Regions from separate parts of the Nonomuraea sp. NPDC003560 genome, predicted to be linked through region 3. Evidence: riboswitches for the same ligand, from Rfam matches in the RefSeq annotation. Region 3 holds a riboswitch; each other region holds the start of a gene.
What was found. A riboswitch is a leader RNA that binds a small molecule or an ion and turns the genes downstream of it on or off. The one in region 3 is predicted to bind cyclic di-AMP.
Positions count from the first base shown of each region.

Region 1: another riboswitch for cyclic di-AMP. It lies ahead of ACFYUV_RS41225 (hypothetical protein); the one in region 3 lies ahead of ACFYUV_RS21580 (hypothetical protein).
Region 2: another riboswitch for cyclic di-AMP. It lies ahead of ACFYUV_RS24375 (NlpC/P60 family protein); the one in region 3 lies ahead of ACFYUV_RS21580 (hypothetical protein).

Region 1 covers NZ_JBIAOF010000013.1:358,150-362,549, reverse strand. Annotated here, with positions in the region: gene ACFYUV_RS41235 (DeoR/GlpR family DNA-binding transcription regulator) at 1-395, shown strand, start outside; gene galT (galactose-1-phosphate uridylyltransferase) at 392-1,462, shown strand; cyclic di-AMP (ydaO/yuaA leader) riboswitch at 1,531-1,669, shown strand; gene ACFYUV_RS41225 (hypothetical protein) at 1,675-2,652, shown strand; gene sigJ (RNA polymerase sigma factor SigJ) at 2,668-3,576, opposite strand; gene ACFYUV_RS41215 (amidohydrolase family protein) at 3,728-4,400, shown strand, end outside.
Region 2 covers NZ_JBIAOF010000006.1:166,620-171,019, reverse strand. Annotated here, with positions in the region: partial or broken gene ACFYUV_RS24385 (cytochrome P450) at 1-103, opposite strand, end outside; gene ACFYUV_RS24380 (LuxR C-terminal-related transcriptional regulator) at 847-1,059, shown strand; gene ACFYUV_RS24375 (NlpC/P60 family protein) at 1,147-2,190, opposite strand; cyclic di-AMP (ydaO/yuaA leader) riboswitch at 2,197-2,348, opposite strand; gene ACFYUV_RS24370 (amino-acid N-acetyltransferase) at 2,636-3,205, shown strand; gene ACFYUV_RS24365 (RDD family protein) at 3,291-4,400, shown strand, end outside.
Region 3 covers NZ_JBIAOF010000005.1:206,081-210,480, forward strand. Annotated here, with positions in the region: gene ACFYUV_RS21570 (hypothetical protein) at 1-5, shown strand, start outside; gene ACFYUV_RS21575 (alpha/beta fold hydrolase) at 36-926, opposite strand; gene ACFYUV_RS21580 (hypothetical protein) at 981-1,688, opposite strand; cyclic di-AMP (ydaO/yuaA leader) riboswitch at 1,864-1,998, opposite strand; gene ACFYUV_RS21585 (DUF5302 domain-containing protein) at 2,164-2,364, opposite strand; gene ACFYUV_RS21590 (MDR family MFS transporter) at 2,412-3,866, opposite strand; gene ACFYUV_RS21595 (PadR family transcriptional regulator) at 3,923-4,400, shown strand, end outside.

The DNA.
Region 1 (4,400 bases), on a different contig from region 3:
ACGTCTTCCACCGCAACCCGCGCGCCGACCGCACGGTCGTGCTGACCGGCGGCGTGCGCACGCCCTCCGACGCGCTCGTCGGCCCCGTGGCGGTGGCGGCCATCCGCCGCCTGCACGTGGACACGCTCTTCCTCGGGGTGCACGGCATGAGCCTGCGCGCCGGTTTCACCACGCCCAACCTGCTGGAGTCCGAGACCGACAGGGAGCTGGTGGCCGCGGCGCACCGCCTGGTGGTCCCCGCCGACCACACCAAATGGAACACGGTCGGCATCAGCACGATCGCCGAGCTGACCGAGGCCGACGTGGTCATCAGCGACGCGGGGCTGCCCGAGGAAGCACGCACCGAGCTGGCCGAACGGGCCGGAGAACTGATCATCGCGGAGGGCACGCCTTGAAGCGCACCATCACCCACCTGGCAGACGGCCGAGAGCTGATCTACTTCGACCGGCGCGACGACGCCGACCGGAGCGCGATCGACCGGCGGCCGCTCGATCCGCGGCCGGTGGCCTCCGAGCTGCGCTACGACCCGCTGACCGAGGAGTGGATCGCGATCGCCGGCCACCGGCAGACGCGAACGTTCCTGCCGCCGGCCGACGAGTGCCCGTTGTGCCCGTCGTCCGCCACGCGGGCGTCGGAGATCCCGGCCCATGACTATGACGTGGTGGTGTTCGAGAACCGCTTCCCCTCTTTCTCCGGAAATTTTGGGACTTACGGGGATGTCGGCGGCCTGAGTGAGGTGCGGCCGGGTGTCGGGCGGTGTGAGGTGGTGTGCTTCACCTCCGACCACTCCTCCTCCTTCTCCAGGCTCTCCAACGCCCAGGTCAGGCTGGTCATGGAGGCGTGGGCCGACCGCACGGCCGAGTTGTCCGGCATCGAGGGCGTCGAGCAGGTGTTCTGCTTCGAGAACCGGGGCGAGGAGATCGGCATCACGCTCCCCCACCCGCACGGGCAGATCTACGCCTATCCCTACGTGACCCCGCGCACCAAGCTCCAGCTGGGGGCCGCCGCGCGGCACACGGGCGGGAACCTGTTCGCCGACGTGCTGGCCGCCGAGCAGGCCGCCGGCACGCGGGTGGTGGCCGCCAACGAGCTCTGGACGGCGTTCGTGCCGGCCGCCGCGCGCTGGCCGTTCGAGGTGCACGTGTATCCGCACCGGCAGGTGCCCGACCTGGCGGCGCTGTCGGAGGAGGAGCGGGCCGCGTTCGCGCCGCTGTACACCTCGGTGCTGCGGGCGCTCGACGCGCTGTTCGGGGTGGCGATGCCGTACATCTCGGCCTGGCACCAGGCGCCGGTGCGGTACGGCCGTGAGCTGGCCTACCTGCACCTGGAGCTGTTCAGCATCAGGCGGGCGCCCGGGAAGCTGAAGTACCTGGCGGGCTCGGAGTCGGCCATGGGGGCCTTCGTCAACGACGTGCTGCCGGAGGAGGCGGCACGCATGTTGCGATCACGAATTGATCACTAATTGGTTTCTCATTAAAGTCGCATGACTCGTGATCTACCACTAATATCCCGTTAGACATCGGCCATAACGGTCGTTGTACGCCTAATCCCGGGCGTGTTGCCCGGGAGCCGGGGACCCATCGCATCCGGGGTGAATCCGCGCAAGTGGTAGGGACTGCTCCCGTGCCCGAACCCGTCAGCTAACCCGGCCGGCAGAGGGAGAGGAACAACCACGTGGCGGCTTCGTCCCCCGCGAGTCTTGCCGTCGGTCTCATCACCGCCACCGCCCTGCTCGTCCATCCGGCCGCGGCCTCGGTCTCCGGGGCAGCCGCCGTGGCGGCCGCGCCCAAGCCGTCCGAGGCGCAGCTGCGGGCCCAGCTCAAGGAGCTCAACCGCAAGGTCGACAAGCTCATCGAGACGTACAACCTCAAGCGGGTCGAGCTGGCCAAGGCCCAGCAGGCCGCCACCGCGGCCCAGCAGCGGCTCGCCGCCGCCGAGCAGGCGCTGGCCACGGCCGAGCAGCGGGTCGCCGAGATCGCCCGGCTGCGCTACCAGAACGGCGACACCTCCCTGCCGGCGTTCATGATGACCCCGGACGGCGGCGGCGCGGCCGTGCTCGAACAGCTCACCGCCGAGCAGCAGGCGGTCGTGGACAGCGTGGCCAAGGCCCGCGACGACCAGAAGAAGGCCGCCACGGCCGCCGCCGCGCTCGCGACGGAGCTGAAGGCGGGCACGGCGGAGGTGGCCGAGCAGCGCGACGACGCCCAGGACGTCATCGACGACATCAAGAAGAAGCTCCAGGACCTGGTGCCGTTCGGGCCGGGCAAGAAGTCCGACGGGAGCTGGGCGCCCGAGCTGCCGGCCGGCTCGGACAACATCACGCCGCGCACCCGGCTGATGCGCGCGCAGGTGCAGAAGAACTTCTCGCTGCCGTACGAGGTGGGCTGCTTCCGGTCCGGCTCCAGCGGCGAGCACCCGCTCGGCCGGGCCTGCGACTTCATGATGAGCACAGGCGGCACCATGCCGAGCGCCGTCAACAACGCCCTCGGCGACCGGCTGGCCGACTGGGCGCTGAAGAACAAGGCCAAGCTGGGCGTCAAGTACGTGATCTGGAAGCAGCGCATCAACCAGGGCTCGGGCTGGCGCGCGATGTCCGACCGCGGCAGCATCACCGAGAACCACTACGACCACGTGCACATCTCGATGAACTAGCCGCGGACCGGCGGCTCAGCGGATGCCGGTGAGCTTGTCGGGGTTGGTGACGGAGTAGACGGCGGCGATCCGGTCGCCCTCGGGCGTGAGATCGACGACGACCACGGCCAGCGGGCCGTCACCGGAGAAGACGAGCGCGCACGGGTCGCCGGCCACCCGCCGGTAGCGCAGGTCCACCGCGCCCGGGGTCAGCGTCGCGGCGACGGACATGAACACCGCCGCGACCTGGTCCCGGCCGTGGACCGGGTGCAGGCTGGTGGCCGGTCCCTTGCCGCCGCCGTCGGTCCACAGGGTCACCTCCGGCGCCAGCACCTCCAGCAGGGCCCGCAGGTCACCGCCGAGGGCGGCCGCGGCGAACCGCTCGGTCACCTCGGCGTGGACGTCGGGCTGGGGCCGGTGACGAGGACGGCGCGCGTGGACGTGGCGGCGCGCGCGGGCCGCGAGCTGCCGGACCGCCGCCGGCGTGCGCCCGAGGATGCCGGCCGTCTCCGGGTGGCTGAAACCGAACACCTCGTGCAGCACGAAGACCGCTCGTTCCAGCGGTGACAGGGTCTCCAGCACGACCAGCACCGCCATCGACAACGACTCCCCGCCCTCGGCGGCGCCTCCGGCGTTGTCGGGGGCCGTGACCAGCGGTTCCGGCAGCCAGGGGCCGACGTAGGTCTCCTGCCGGCGGCTCAGGTCCGCCCGCCGGGCGAGCGCCTGGTTCACCGCGATCCGCACCAGGTAGGCCCGGACGTTCTCCACCGGTCCGGCGTCCGGCCTGCGGTGCCGGGCGGACCAGGCCAGCCACACCTCCTGCAGCACGTCCTCGGTGTCGGCGACGCTGCCGAGCATGTTGTAGACCACCGAGAACAGCAGTTCCCGGTAGCCGAGGAACTGCTCGGTGGCGGCGTCGGCGGGGTGCCGCGGGGTCGGTGTCATGGCGTGCCTCCTCGTCTGTCGCAACCGAAGAGTCCAGACGCGTGGCGATTGTGACATGAAGGCATCAAGCGTGATCTATGCCACTCATGTCACAGTTCCCGGCCGGTTGCCCCTCTGTGGTGGCGTCACGACTCACAAGGGAGAGCTTGGAATGCGTACAGTGATCCGCAATGTCAGGGTGTTCGACGGCGAGCACACCATCGCGACGGCCGACGTGGTGATCGAGGACGGCCTGATCGCCGCGGTCGGCAGCGGGGCCGGCCGCCCGGCCGACGCCGAGGTGGACGGCACGGGCAGGACGCTGCTGCCCGGCCTGATCGACGCGCACACCCACGTGTTCGACGGCAGCCTGGCCCAGGCCCTGCGGTACGGGGTCACCACCGAGCTCGACATGTTCTGCCTGCCGCAGATCCTGGCCGGGCAGCGGCGGCTGGCCGCCGAGAACGACGACGTGGCCGACCTGCGCAGCGCCGGCACGCTGGCCACCGCTCCTGGCGGGCACCCGACCCAGCTGCTGGGGGCCCTGGCGGGCACCGTCCTGGACGGGCTCGACGTCACGGCGATCGACTTCGTCTCCGACCCGGCGCAGGCGCCGGCGTTCGTCCAGGCCAGGCTGGCCGAGGGGGCCGACTACCTCAAGATCGTCATTGACGACGGCGCCGTGCACGGGGCCGACCTCCCCGTCATGACGGCGGAGGTCGCCGCCGCCCTGGCCGCGGCGGCGCACGAGGCGGGCCTGCTGGTCATCGCGCACGCGATCACCGCCGCCGAGGTGGGGATCGCGCTCGACGCCGGCGTCGACGGCCTGGCTCACGTGTGGACCG
Region 2 (4,400 bases), on a different contig from region 3:
CGAGGGCGCTCAGGAGGTCCTCGCCGGGACGCTCGCGCCGCCGCGCGATCAGGTGGCGGAAGTAGTCGCGGAACTCGTTCCTGGAACGCTCCGTTTCCGACATGAGGGCGTCTGTCAGCATCGGGTCAAGTCCGCGGGCAAGGGCCTCGCTCCATCCGCGGAAGCGGTCGTGGTCCTCCGGCGGCACCCCGAGCATCTCGCTGATCACCATCACCGGCAGCGGGTACGCGAAGCCGGAAATCAGCTCCGCCTCCTCCGGCAGCCGCCCGATCAGGTCGGCGGTGATCGCCTCGATCCGCGGCCTGAGGCGGGTCACCATGCGCGGCGTGAACGCGCGGCTGACCAGAGCACGCAACCGGGTGTGATCGGGCGGGTCCATGAGCAGGAACGACCTGCCGGGCTGACCTGCCTCTTCCTGCGCGGGCGAGGACGTTCCGTGACCGAACCCGGGGTCGCGCAACACGGCCGCGCACAACTCGTACGTGGTCACGACGAGCAGCCCGCCGCGCGTTCTGAAGATCGGCCCGGCGGCTCGCAGCTCGCGATATCGGACGTACGGATCGCGCACAAATTGCGGATCCGAGGGATCAAAACCCAGCACGTCGGTGGCGCTCATCGGAGGTGGAACCGGGCCGCCGAATTGATCGTTTGGACCGTTCATAGCGGACCACGGCGTGCCAACATATGCGGAGTACGTCACATATAAGTGATCATGTCAATAGCACTGGTCAAGGGCGCCGATTGTGGCGCTTGACGACCTTTCCGCGATGCGTTTACCTTCACCGAGACGAGCGGCTTTGCTTCGCCTGAAAGGTCCGAGTTCTGCTGTTTGGGGGAGGGCTCCCGGTGGATGTGCTCACAGAAGGCGTTGAGCTGAGCCACGCGGATTTGGCGTTACTGGCCGAGCTGGCCAGGGGAGTGACGGTCGATCGGGTCGGCAGGCGGCTGGACATCAGCGGACGGACCGTACGGCGCAGGCTGAGGGGCATCTGCGACCGCATCGGCGTGGCCACGGCGATCGAGGCCGTGGCATGGGCGGCGCGCCGCCAGCTCATCTAGCGGCGCTCATCCGGTGGCGCTCATCATCCAGTGACGCTGGGCGAACCGGCGCTGGGCGAAGTGGCGCTGGGCGAACCGGCGCGCGGGTCAGTCCGCGATGCGCACGCCGCCGGCGAACGGCCGCCCGCCGATCGGGGCGACCCGCACGACGTCACCCGTCCGCGGAGCGTGGACCATCATGCCGCCGCCGATGTAGATGCCGACGTGGTGCAGGTCGCTGTAGAAGAACACCAGGTCGCCGGGGCGCAGCTGGTCGCGGCTGACCTGCCTGCCGGCCGTCCACTGGTCGCCGGTGTAGTGGGGGAGCGAGATGCCCACGCGCTGGTAGGCGGCCATCACCAGCCCGGAGCAGTCGTAGGAGCGCGGCCCTTCGGCGCCCCACACGTACGGCTTGAGCTGCTGGGTGAGGGCCCACTTGACGGCCTGGGCGGCCTTGCCGTCGCCGATGACCGGCAGGTTGACGCGCACGGCCCGGGTGCCGGGACGGCCGGCCTCGCCGACGGCCCGCCGGTAGAGGTTGCTCTCGACCTTGGTGACCAGCTTGGTGATCTTCGAGCGCCTGCTCTCCAGATCGGTGACGAGCTTCTGGACCTCGGCGATGCGGGTCTTGGCGCCGGCCCTGGCCCGCTCGGCGGCCTCCATGGCCCTGGCGAGCTGGTTGACCTCCTCGCCCTGCTGCTGTTCGAGCGCGTACGTGGTCGCGGCCCGGTCGAGGAAGGTCTCGGGGTCGCCGGACTGGGCGAAGGCCAGGGCCTTGTCCAGGCCGCCGGTGATGTAGGCGTTCTGGGCGAGCAGCGAGGCCCTGGCGCGCTTGGCGGCCAGGTCGGACTCGCTGGTGGCCAGGATCTTCTGGGCGGAGTCGTTGGCCTTCTGGGCGGCCTTCAGCCGTTCGCGCTGCTCGTTGTACTGCTCGGCCAGCGTCTCGATCTCTTCGTGCAGCTTCTCCACCTGGTCGGAGAGCTCGGAGAGCGACGGCTTCGGGTCGGCGGCGGCGGAGCCGACGGGGACGGCGAACAGCATCGCGGCGACGGTGACGCCGATGACGCCGAGGCGGTGTGCGCGCCTGGCCTGCTCCTGGGGGCGGGCGTGCCTGCCCCCGGACGTCCCCGAGCGGTCGAACGTCCGCTTCACCAACCGAGCTCCTCTCATCGACGCCGGCCGGGTTAGCTGACGGGTTCGGGCCGGAGCAGCCCTACCGAGATGGTCGGATTCACCCCAAGTGGTGGCGCCAGGTGCTCGCCGCCGTTGGTTCCCCGGCTTCCCTTGCGGGAATTGGGCGTGTCTTTCCGCGCGCATTACGCGGAGAACATCGTCGCTGGACACTAATGCACTCCGGGTTCACGCTCAACCGGAACTGCCGAGTCTGTAGAGGTTTCACAACTGAAGGGTCACAAGGTGATCTCGTGGGTAGCCGTACGGAAGCGGGCTTCTGCACCTTTTGTCCAGCATTCGGGGTGCTGAGGTCTGGAGGAAAGCTCCAAGTCGGCCCGTGTTCACCTGACCACGGGATGTGATGAGATGCCCGAGACGTGGGATTTAGGGCCGAGCCGTAATGAGATCTGTACCCTGGGGAGCCATGGAGCAGGTGGCCGAAGTGGCAGTCCCCGAGACCGCGGTCGTGGTCAGGCGTGCGCGCACGCCCGACGTGCGTGCGATCAGGCGTCTCGTGGACACCTACGCGGGCGCGGGGCCGCGGCTCCTGGAGAAGGCCACGGTCACGCTGTACGAGGACGTCCAGGAGTTCTGGGTGGCCGAGCGGGGCGGGGAGGTCGTCGGCTGCGGCGCGCTCCACGTGCTCTGGGAGGACCTCGCCGAGGTCCGTACGGTGGCCGTCGATCCCGCGTGCCGGGGGCTGGGCGTGGGGCGGCGGATCGTCTCGGCACTCGTCCGGCAGGCGAAGGATCTGGGGCTGCGGCGTGTATTCTGTCTGACTTTTGAGGTCGACTTCTTCGCGAGGCACGGTTTCCGCCCCATCCAGGGCACACCGGTCTCACCCGAGGTCTACGCCGAGTTGCTGGCCTCGTACGACGAGGGTGTGGCGGAGTTCCTTGATCTGGAACACGTCAAACCGAACACCCTTGGCAACACCCGCATGCTGCTGCATCTGACATCGGGTGACGCGGACCTTGACCACTTGGAAAGGTGATTGTTGATACCTATGTCGATACGTTGGGCAGCACAGGCATGTGTCCTGACACGTGCCACATGCGCACTCGAAGCGAGGTGACACGGTGAGCACCGGACAGCCGCCGTACCCACAGGACGATTCCGGCGAGAACCCCGAGTACGGCCAGCACCACGGCCGTCGGCCCGGTGAGCCCGACCCGGACGTGACTGTGGTCGGCTACCGGGCGGACGATGCCTTCGGCCAGCCCCCATACGGTCAGCAGCAGCAACAGGGCTATGGCCAGCAACAGCAGTACGGCCAGCAACAGCAGCAGTACGGCCAGCAGCAGGGCTACGGCCAGCAGCCCCAGTACGGCCAGCAGGCCGCCCCGGGTCAGCAGGGCTACGGCCAGCAGCAGGGCTACGGCCAGCAGCCGCAGTCCTCGGGCCAGCAGTACACGCAGCCCGGCTACGGCCAGGAGGCCCAGTACGGCCAGCAGGCCGCCTCGGGTCAGCAGGGCTACGGTCAGCAGCCGCAGTCCTCGGGCCAGCAGTACACGCAGCCCGGCTACGGCCAGGAAGCCCAGTACGGCCAGCAGGGTTACGGACAGCAGCCCGCCTCCGGCCAGCAGTACGCCCAGCCCGGCTACGGCCAGCAGGCCGCCTCCGGTCAGCAGGGCTACGGGCAGGAGGCCCAGTACGGCCAGCAGGCCGCCTCGGGCCAGCAGGGTTACGGTCAGCAGCAGCAGTACGGCCAGCAACCGCAGTCGCTACCCGACTACGGCCAGCAGCAGGGCTACGGGCAGGACGCCCAGTACGGCCAGCAGGCCGCCTCGGGCCAGCAGGGTTACGGCCAGCAGCCGCAGTCCTCGGGCCAGCAGTACGCCCAGCCCGGCTACGGCCAGCAGGCCGCCTCCGGTCAGCAGGGTTACGGCCAGGAGGCCCAGTACGGCCAGCAGGCCGCCTCGGGTCAGCAGGGTTACGGCCAGCAGCCGCAGTCCGACTACGGCCAGCAGCAGGGCTACGGCCAGGACGCCCAGTACGGCCAGCAGGGCGGCTACGCCCAGCAGCAGTACGGCGACCAGCAACAGGGTTACGGCCAGCAGTACGGCGACCAGCAGCAGTACGGCCAGGCATACGGCCAGCAGCAGCAGTCGCAGCCCTACGGCCAGCCCGGCTACGGCCAGCCCTACGGTCAGCCCGTCGGCGTGCAGCCTCCGGGAGCTCCGGCCCCC
Region 3 (4,400 bases):
TCTGACCGGCCCGCGCAGGGAGGCTCCGCGGCGGGTCACGCGGCGGGCTCGGGCCGGGCGGGCTCGGGCCGGGCGGGCGTCGCGGAGCCGGTGTGGGCGGTGATCTCGGCGACGATCGCGGGCCACAGGGCGCGGGGCAGGTCGTGGCCCATGCCGGGGTAGGTGACCAGGCGGGCGCCCGGGATGGCGGCGGCCGTGGCCCGCCCGCCGGCGAGCGGCACGAGCTGGTCGTCCTCGCCGTGGATGACCAGCGCGGGCACCTTCAGCCCGCCCAGCGCGGACGTGCGGTCGCCGGAGGCCATGATGGCGGCGAGCTGGCGGGCCGTGCCGGCCGGGTCGTGGCAGCGGTCGAAGGCGAGCCCGGCCAGCCTGGTGACGCGTTCGCGGTCCAGCTCCCAGCCGGGGGACCCGAGCACGGCCCAGGTCGTCAACGCGCCGGCGACGACCCCCTCGCGGTCGGTCGCGGGCTTGGCGAAGAGCACCGCGGCGGCCGCCTCGGTCGGCGGGGCCGCCTGCGGGCCGGGCGTGGACATGATCGAGGTCAGGCTCAGCACGCGGGCGGGGTGCCGGATGGCCAGCGCCTGGGCGATCATCCCGCCCATCGAGGCGCCGACGACGTGCGCGGCGGGCAGGCCCAGGACGTCCATGAGCCCGGCGCTGTCGTCGGCCAGGTCGTCCAGCACGTACGGCGAGGGCGCGCCCCATGCGGGCACGCCCTCGTCGTGGAGATGGGTGGACAGGCCCGCGTCGCGGTTGTCGAACCTGACGACGTGGTGGCCCTGCTCGGCCAGGAGTTCGCAGAACTCGTCGTCCCAGTGGATGAGCTGGGCGCCGAGTCCCATGATGAGCAGCAGGGGCCTGCCCGTGGGTGAGCCGAAGCTCTCGTAGGCGATCTCGATGCCGTTGGCGGCTGCGCGCTGGATCACAGCGACCAGAATGTCATTCTGGTCGCGAGGCGTAAAGAGCGGTCTGTCCGGAGATCAGTCGTTGAGCAGCTTGCGCAGGCGCTCGCCGCCGAGCACCACGCCGCCGCCGGCCAGCACGAGCACGCCGGCCATGACGGTGCCGCCCATCGCGACGGTCTTCCCGACCTGGCCGCCGGCGGAACCGGCCGCGTCCTCGGCGGGCTTGTCGGCCAGCACCTTGGGAGGCTCGGCCGGGTTGTCGTCGAACCTGCCCCACGCGCCGGTGGAGAAGGCCACGGGGTAGTTCTTCTTGCCCTTGCCGTCGCCCCACTTGGTGATGACGTAATCGATCTTGATGTGGCCCTGGCCGCCGTTGCCGTCCACGCCGAGCGTGTCGGGGTTGAAGGTGCCGCCGGTCAGCTCGGCGAAGGTCTTGGCGTCGAGGTCGAGCATGACGCCACGGCTGGAGGGCTCGCCGGGGCCGCGGTCGCCCACGAAGAACGGCATCTTCTTGCCGTTGTAGGTCACGTAACCCTCGGTCATGAGGGGCCAGCTCGGGCTGGCGGCCAGGCCCTTCTGCATGGGCTTGCCGCTGGCGGGGAGGCCGGTGTCGCCGGCCCGGCCGGAGGAGTCGTCCCAGAAGTAGGAGGCCTTCGTGGAACCCTTGAGCAGGATCTTCTGGTCGTCGCCGGTGTCGGCGTGGGCGCCGGTGGCGGAGATCGTCAGCGCGCCCATGGCGGACACGGACAGCAGGGCGAGAGAGCGCAGGCCAAATCGAGACATGAAGCAGTGAAGTCCTTCGCGAGGGGACAGGGGGAACGCGCGTGACTACGGTGCGTAACCGGGCAGAGCGCCGAAAAGGTGGTTACGCGGCGCGTGGGGGAAGTCAGGGAAGAGACCGCTCAGCAGGCGGTCGTCACTACACTGTCCGGGGGTACGACGAGGTGGTACATGCGTGAAGTCCTCTCCATCTCGCCTACCGGGTTAGCTGACGGGTTCGGGCGTGGAGATGCCCTACCGGCACATGGCCGGATTCACCCCAATGAGATGGGTCCCCGGTTCCCGACAAGTCGGGATTCGGCGCCAGCTGTCGTCCCTCTCCTGGTAGGGACTACGCCACCAGCTGGTAATTGGTTAAGACGGTACCCAGAGATTCGGACAAATACAAACGAATCGTCATGAACCGGGTAAAGATCTACCTATCGAGGTAAAGAGAAAGGGGGCACGGCATGCCGTACCCCCTGCTAAATCGGGCCTTTCAGCCGCCGCTCTTGCGCCTGAAGGATCTTTTACTCGCTGCCGGACCGTGCGCCCCGTGGATCTTCGACGGGTCCACGCCCCTGCCACCCGCGGCCGAGTCGGCCTGCTGCCCGCGCTTGCGTTCCAACGCCTCGCGGAACTTGCGCTTCATCTCGTCCTCGGGAGTCTCGCTGACTTCCGGCTCCGGTGTTTCCGCCATGAGGACCTCCTGGTTCTGGGGACATCCACAGCTTCGCACGACGTCGCTTACGACGCGAAACCGGCCTCCACTCTGCTTTCCGCCGCGGGCGCCTGCTCCAGCCGCCTGCCGGGCATCATGACCAGCGCGACCAGGGCGATCACCGCGCCCGCCACGCCCAGCGACGGGATGACCACGGCCGCCGCCGAGGCGTGCGCGGCCGCGAGCCCGTGGACCGGCGCGTCCGTGGTGATGACCGACGTGTACGCGGTGCCGGCCAGCGCCAGCGCCACCGAGCCGCCGATCTGCCGGAAGAAGGTGAGGTTGGCCGAGGCCGTGCCGATGTACCGCGGCGCGACGGCCTGCTGCACAGCCACGGTCAGCCCCGACAACATCGGCCCCATGCCGAGCCCGAGCAGCGCCATCCACCCGGCCAGCAGCAGGCCGTCGGTGCGCACGGTGAGGTTCAGGCAGAGCAGGCTGCCGGCCACCAGCAGGAACGGCGCCCCGACCAGCCACGGCTTGTACGTGCGCGTCCTGGACATCAGCGTGCCCATGAGCGCGCTGCCCGCCACCATCGCCAGCGTCATCGGGTAGATCCTCAGCCCGGACTCGGTGGCGCTGACGCCCAGCGCCTGCTGGAAGTAGCGCGGCAGGAACACCACGCCGGCGTACATGCAGAAGGCGGTGAAGAACGAGGTCGCGTTGACCAGCGTGTACGTGCGGTCCCGGAACAGGTGCATCGGCATGACCGGGTTCGCCGCCCGCAGTTCGACCAGCACGAACGCGGCCAGCAGGACCAGCGCCAGCAGGATCGGCCCGGCCACGGGCGGGGAGGTCCAGGAGTTGCCGTCCAGGCCCTTCTCGGTCAGGCCGAGCAGCAGGGCGCTGATGGCCACGCTGAACACCGCGATGCCCGCGTAGTCCGGCCGGCCCCCGCCGCCGGTGCCCGGACGGAACGGCAGCCGCAGCACCACGATCGCGATCAGCACGATCCCGAGCGGCACGTTCACGTAGAAGGCCCACCGCCAGCTCGCGTGGTCGGTGAACAACCCGCCCAGGAAGGGCCCGGCCAGGTACGTCAACGCCATCACGCCGCCGAGCGCGCCCTGCACGCGGGCGCCGTTGCGTCCGGGCGGGAACATCTCCATCACCAGGGCCAGCGACAGCGGCAGCAACGCGCCCGCGCCCAGCCCCTGCACGGCGCGGAAGGCGATGAGCTGGGTCATGTCCTGGGCGAGCCCGCACAACGCCGATCCGACGACGAACACCGACATCCCGACGAGCAGCAGCGGCTTCCTGCCGTGCTGGTCGGACAGCCGGCCGTACAGCGGCACGGTCACGGTGGAGGTGAGCAGATAGGCCGTGACCACCCAGGTGTAGAGCCGGGTGCCGCCCAGCTCGCCGGTGATGCGGGGCAGCGCGGTGCCGACGATCGTCTGGTCGAGCATCGCCAGGAACATCCCGCCGAGCACCGCCAGCAACACCAGACCGTTGCCCTTGGTCTTCATGTCATTAGTCACAGGTGAAGATTGATATGTAAGAGCTGACATGTCAAGCCTTCGCTATGCTGGCGGGCATGTCCCTGCGGATCGCGCTCCTCGGCCTGCTCGCCACCAAAGGCCCGGCCAGCGGCTACGACCTGGCCAAGAAGTTCGAGCACTCGCTCAACCACGTCTGGCAGGCGGGGCACACGCAGATCTATCCGGAACTGGTCAAGATGGCCGCCGACGGCCTGGTGACGGTCGAGCACGAGGGCGCCCGGGGCCGCAAGATCTACGCCATCACCGCCGAGGGCCGCGCGCTGGTCACCGAGTGGCTGGTCGGCCACGACCCGTCGGCGACCGTGCGCAGCGAGACCGCCCTCCAGGCGTTCCTGCTGGCCCTGCTCGACACCGGGCAGGCCGTCGCCGTGGTCGAGCGCATCAAGGCCCACTTCCAGGCCCGCCTCGCGACGCTCGACTGCCGGCCCGGGGGCCTGTTCGGCCAGTACGCGCTGTCCCTCGGCCTGCACCAGGCGCGTTCCGGCATCGAGTGGGCCGACGAGACCCTGGCCG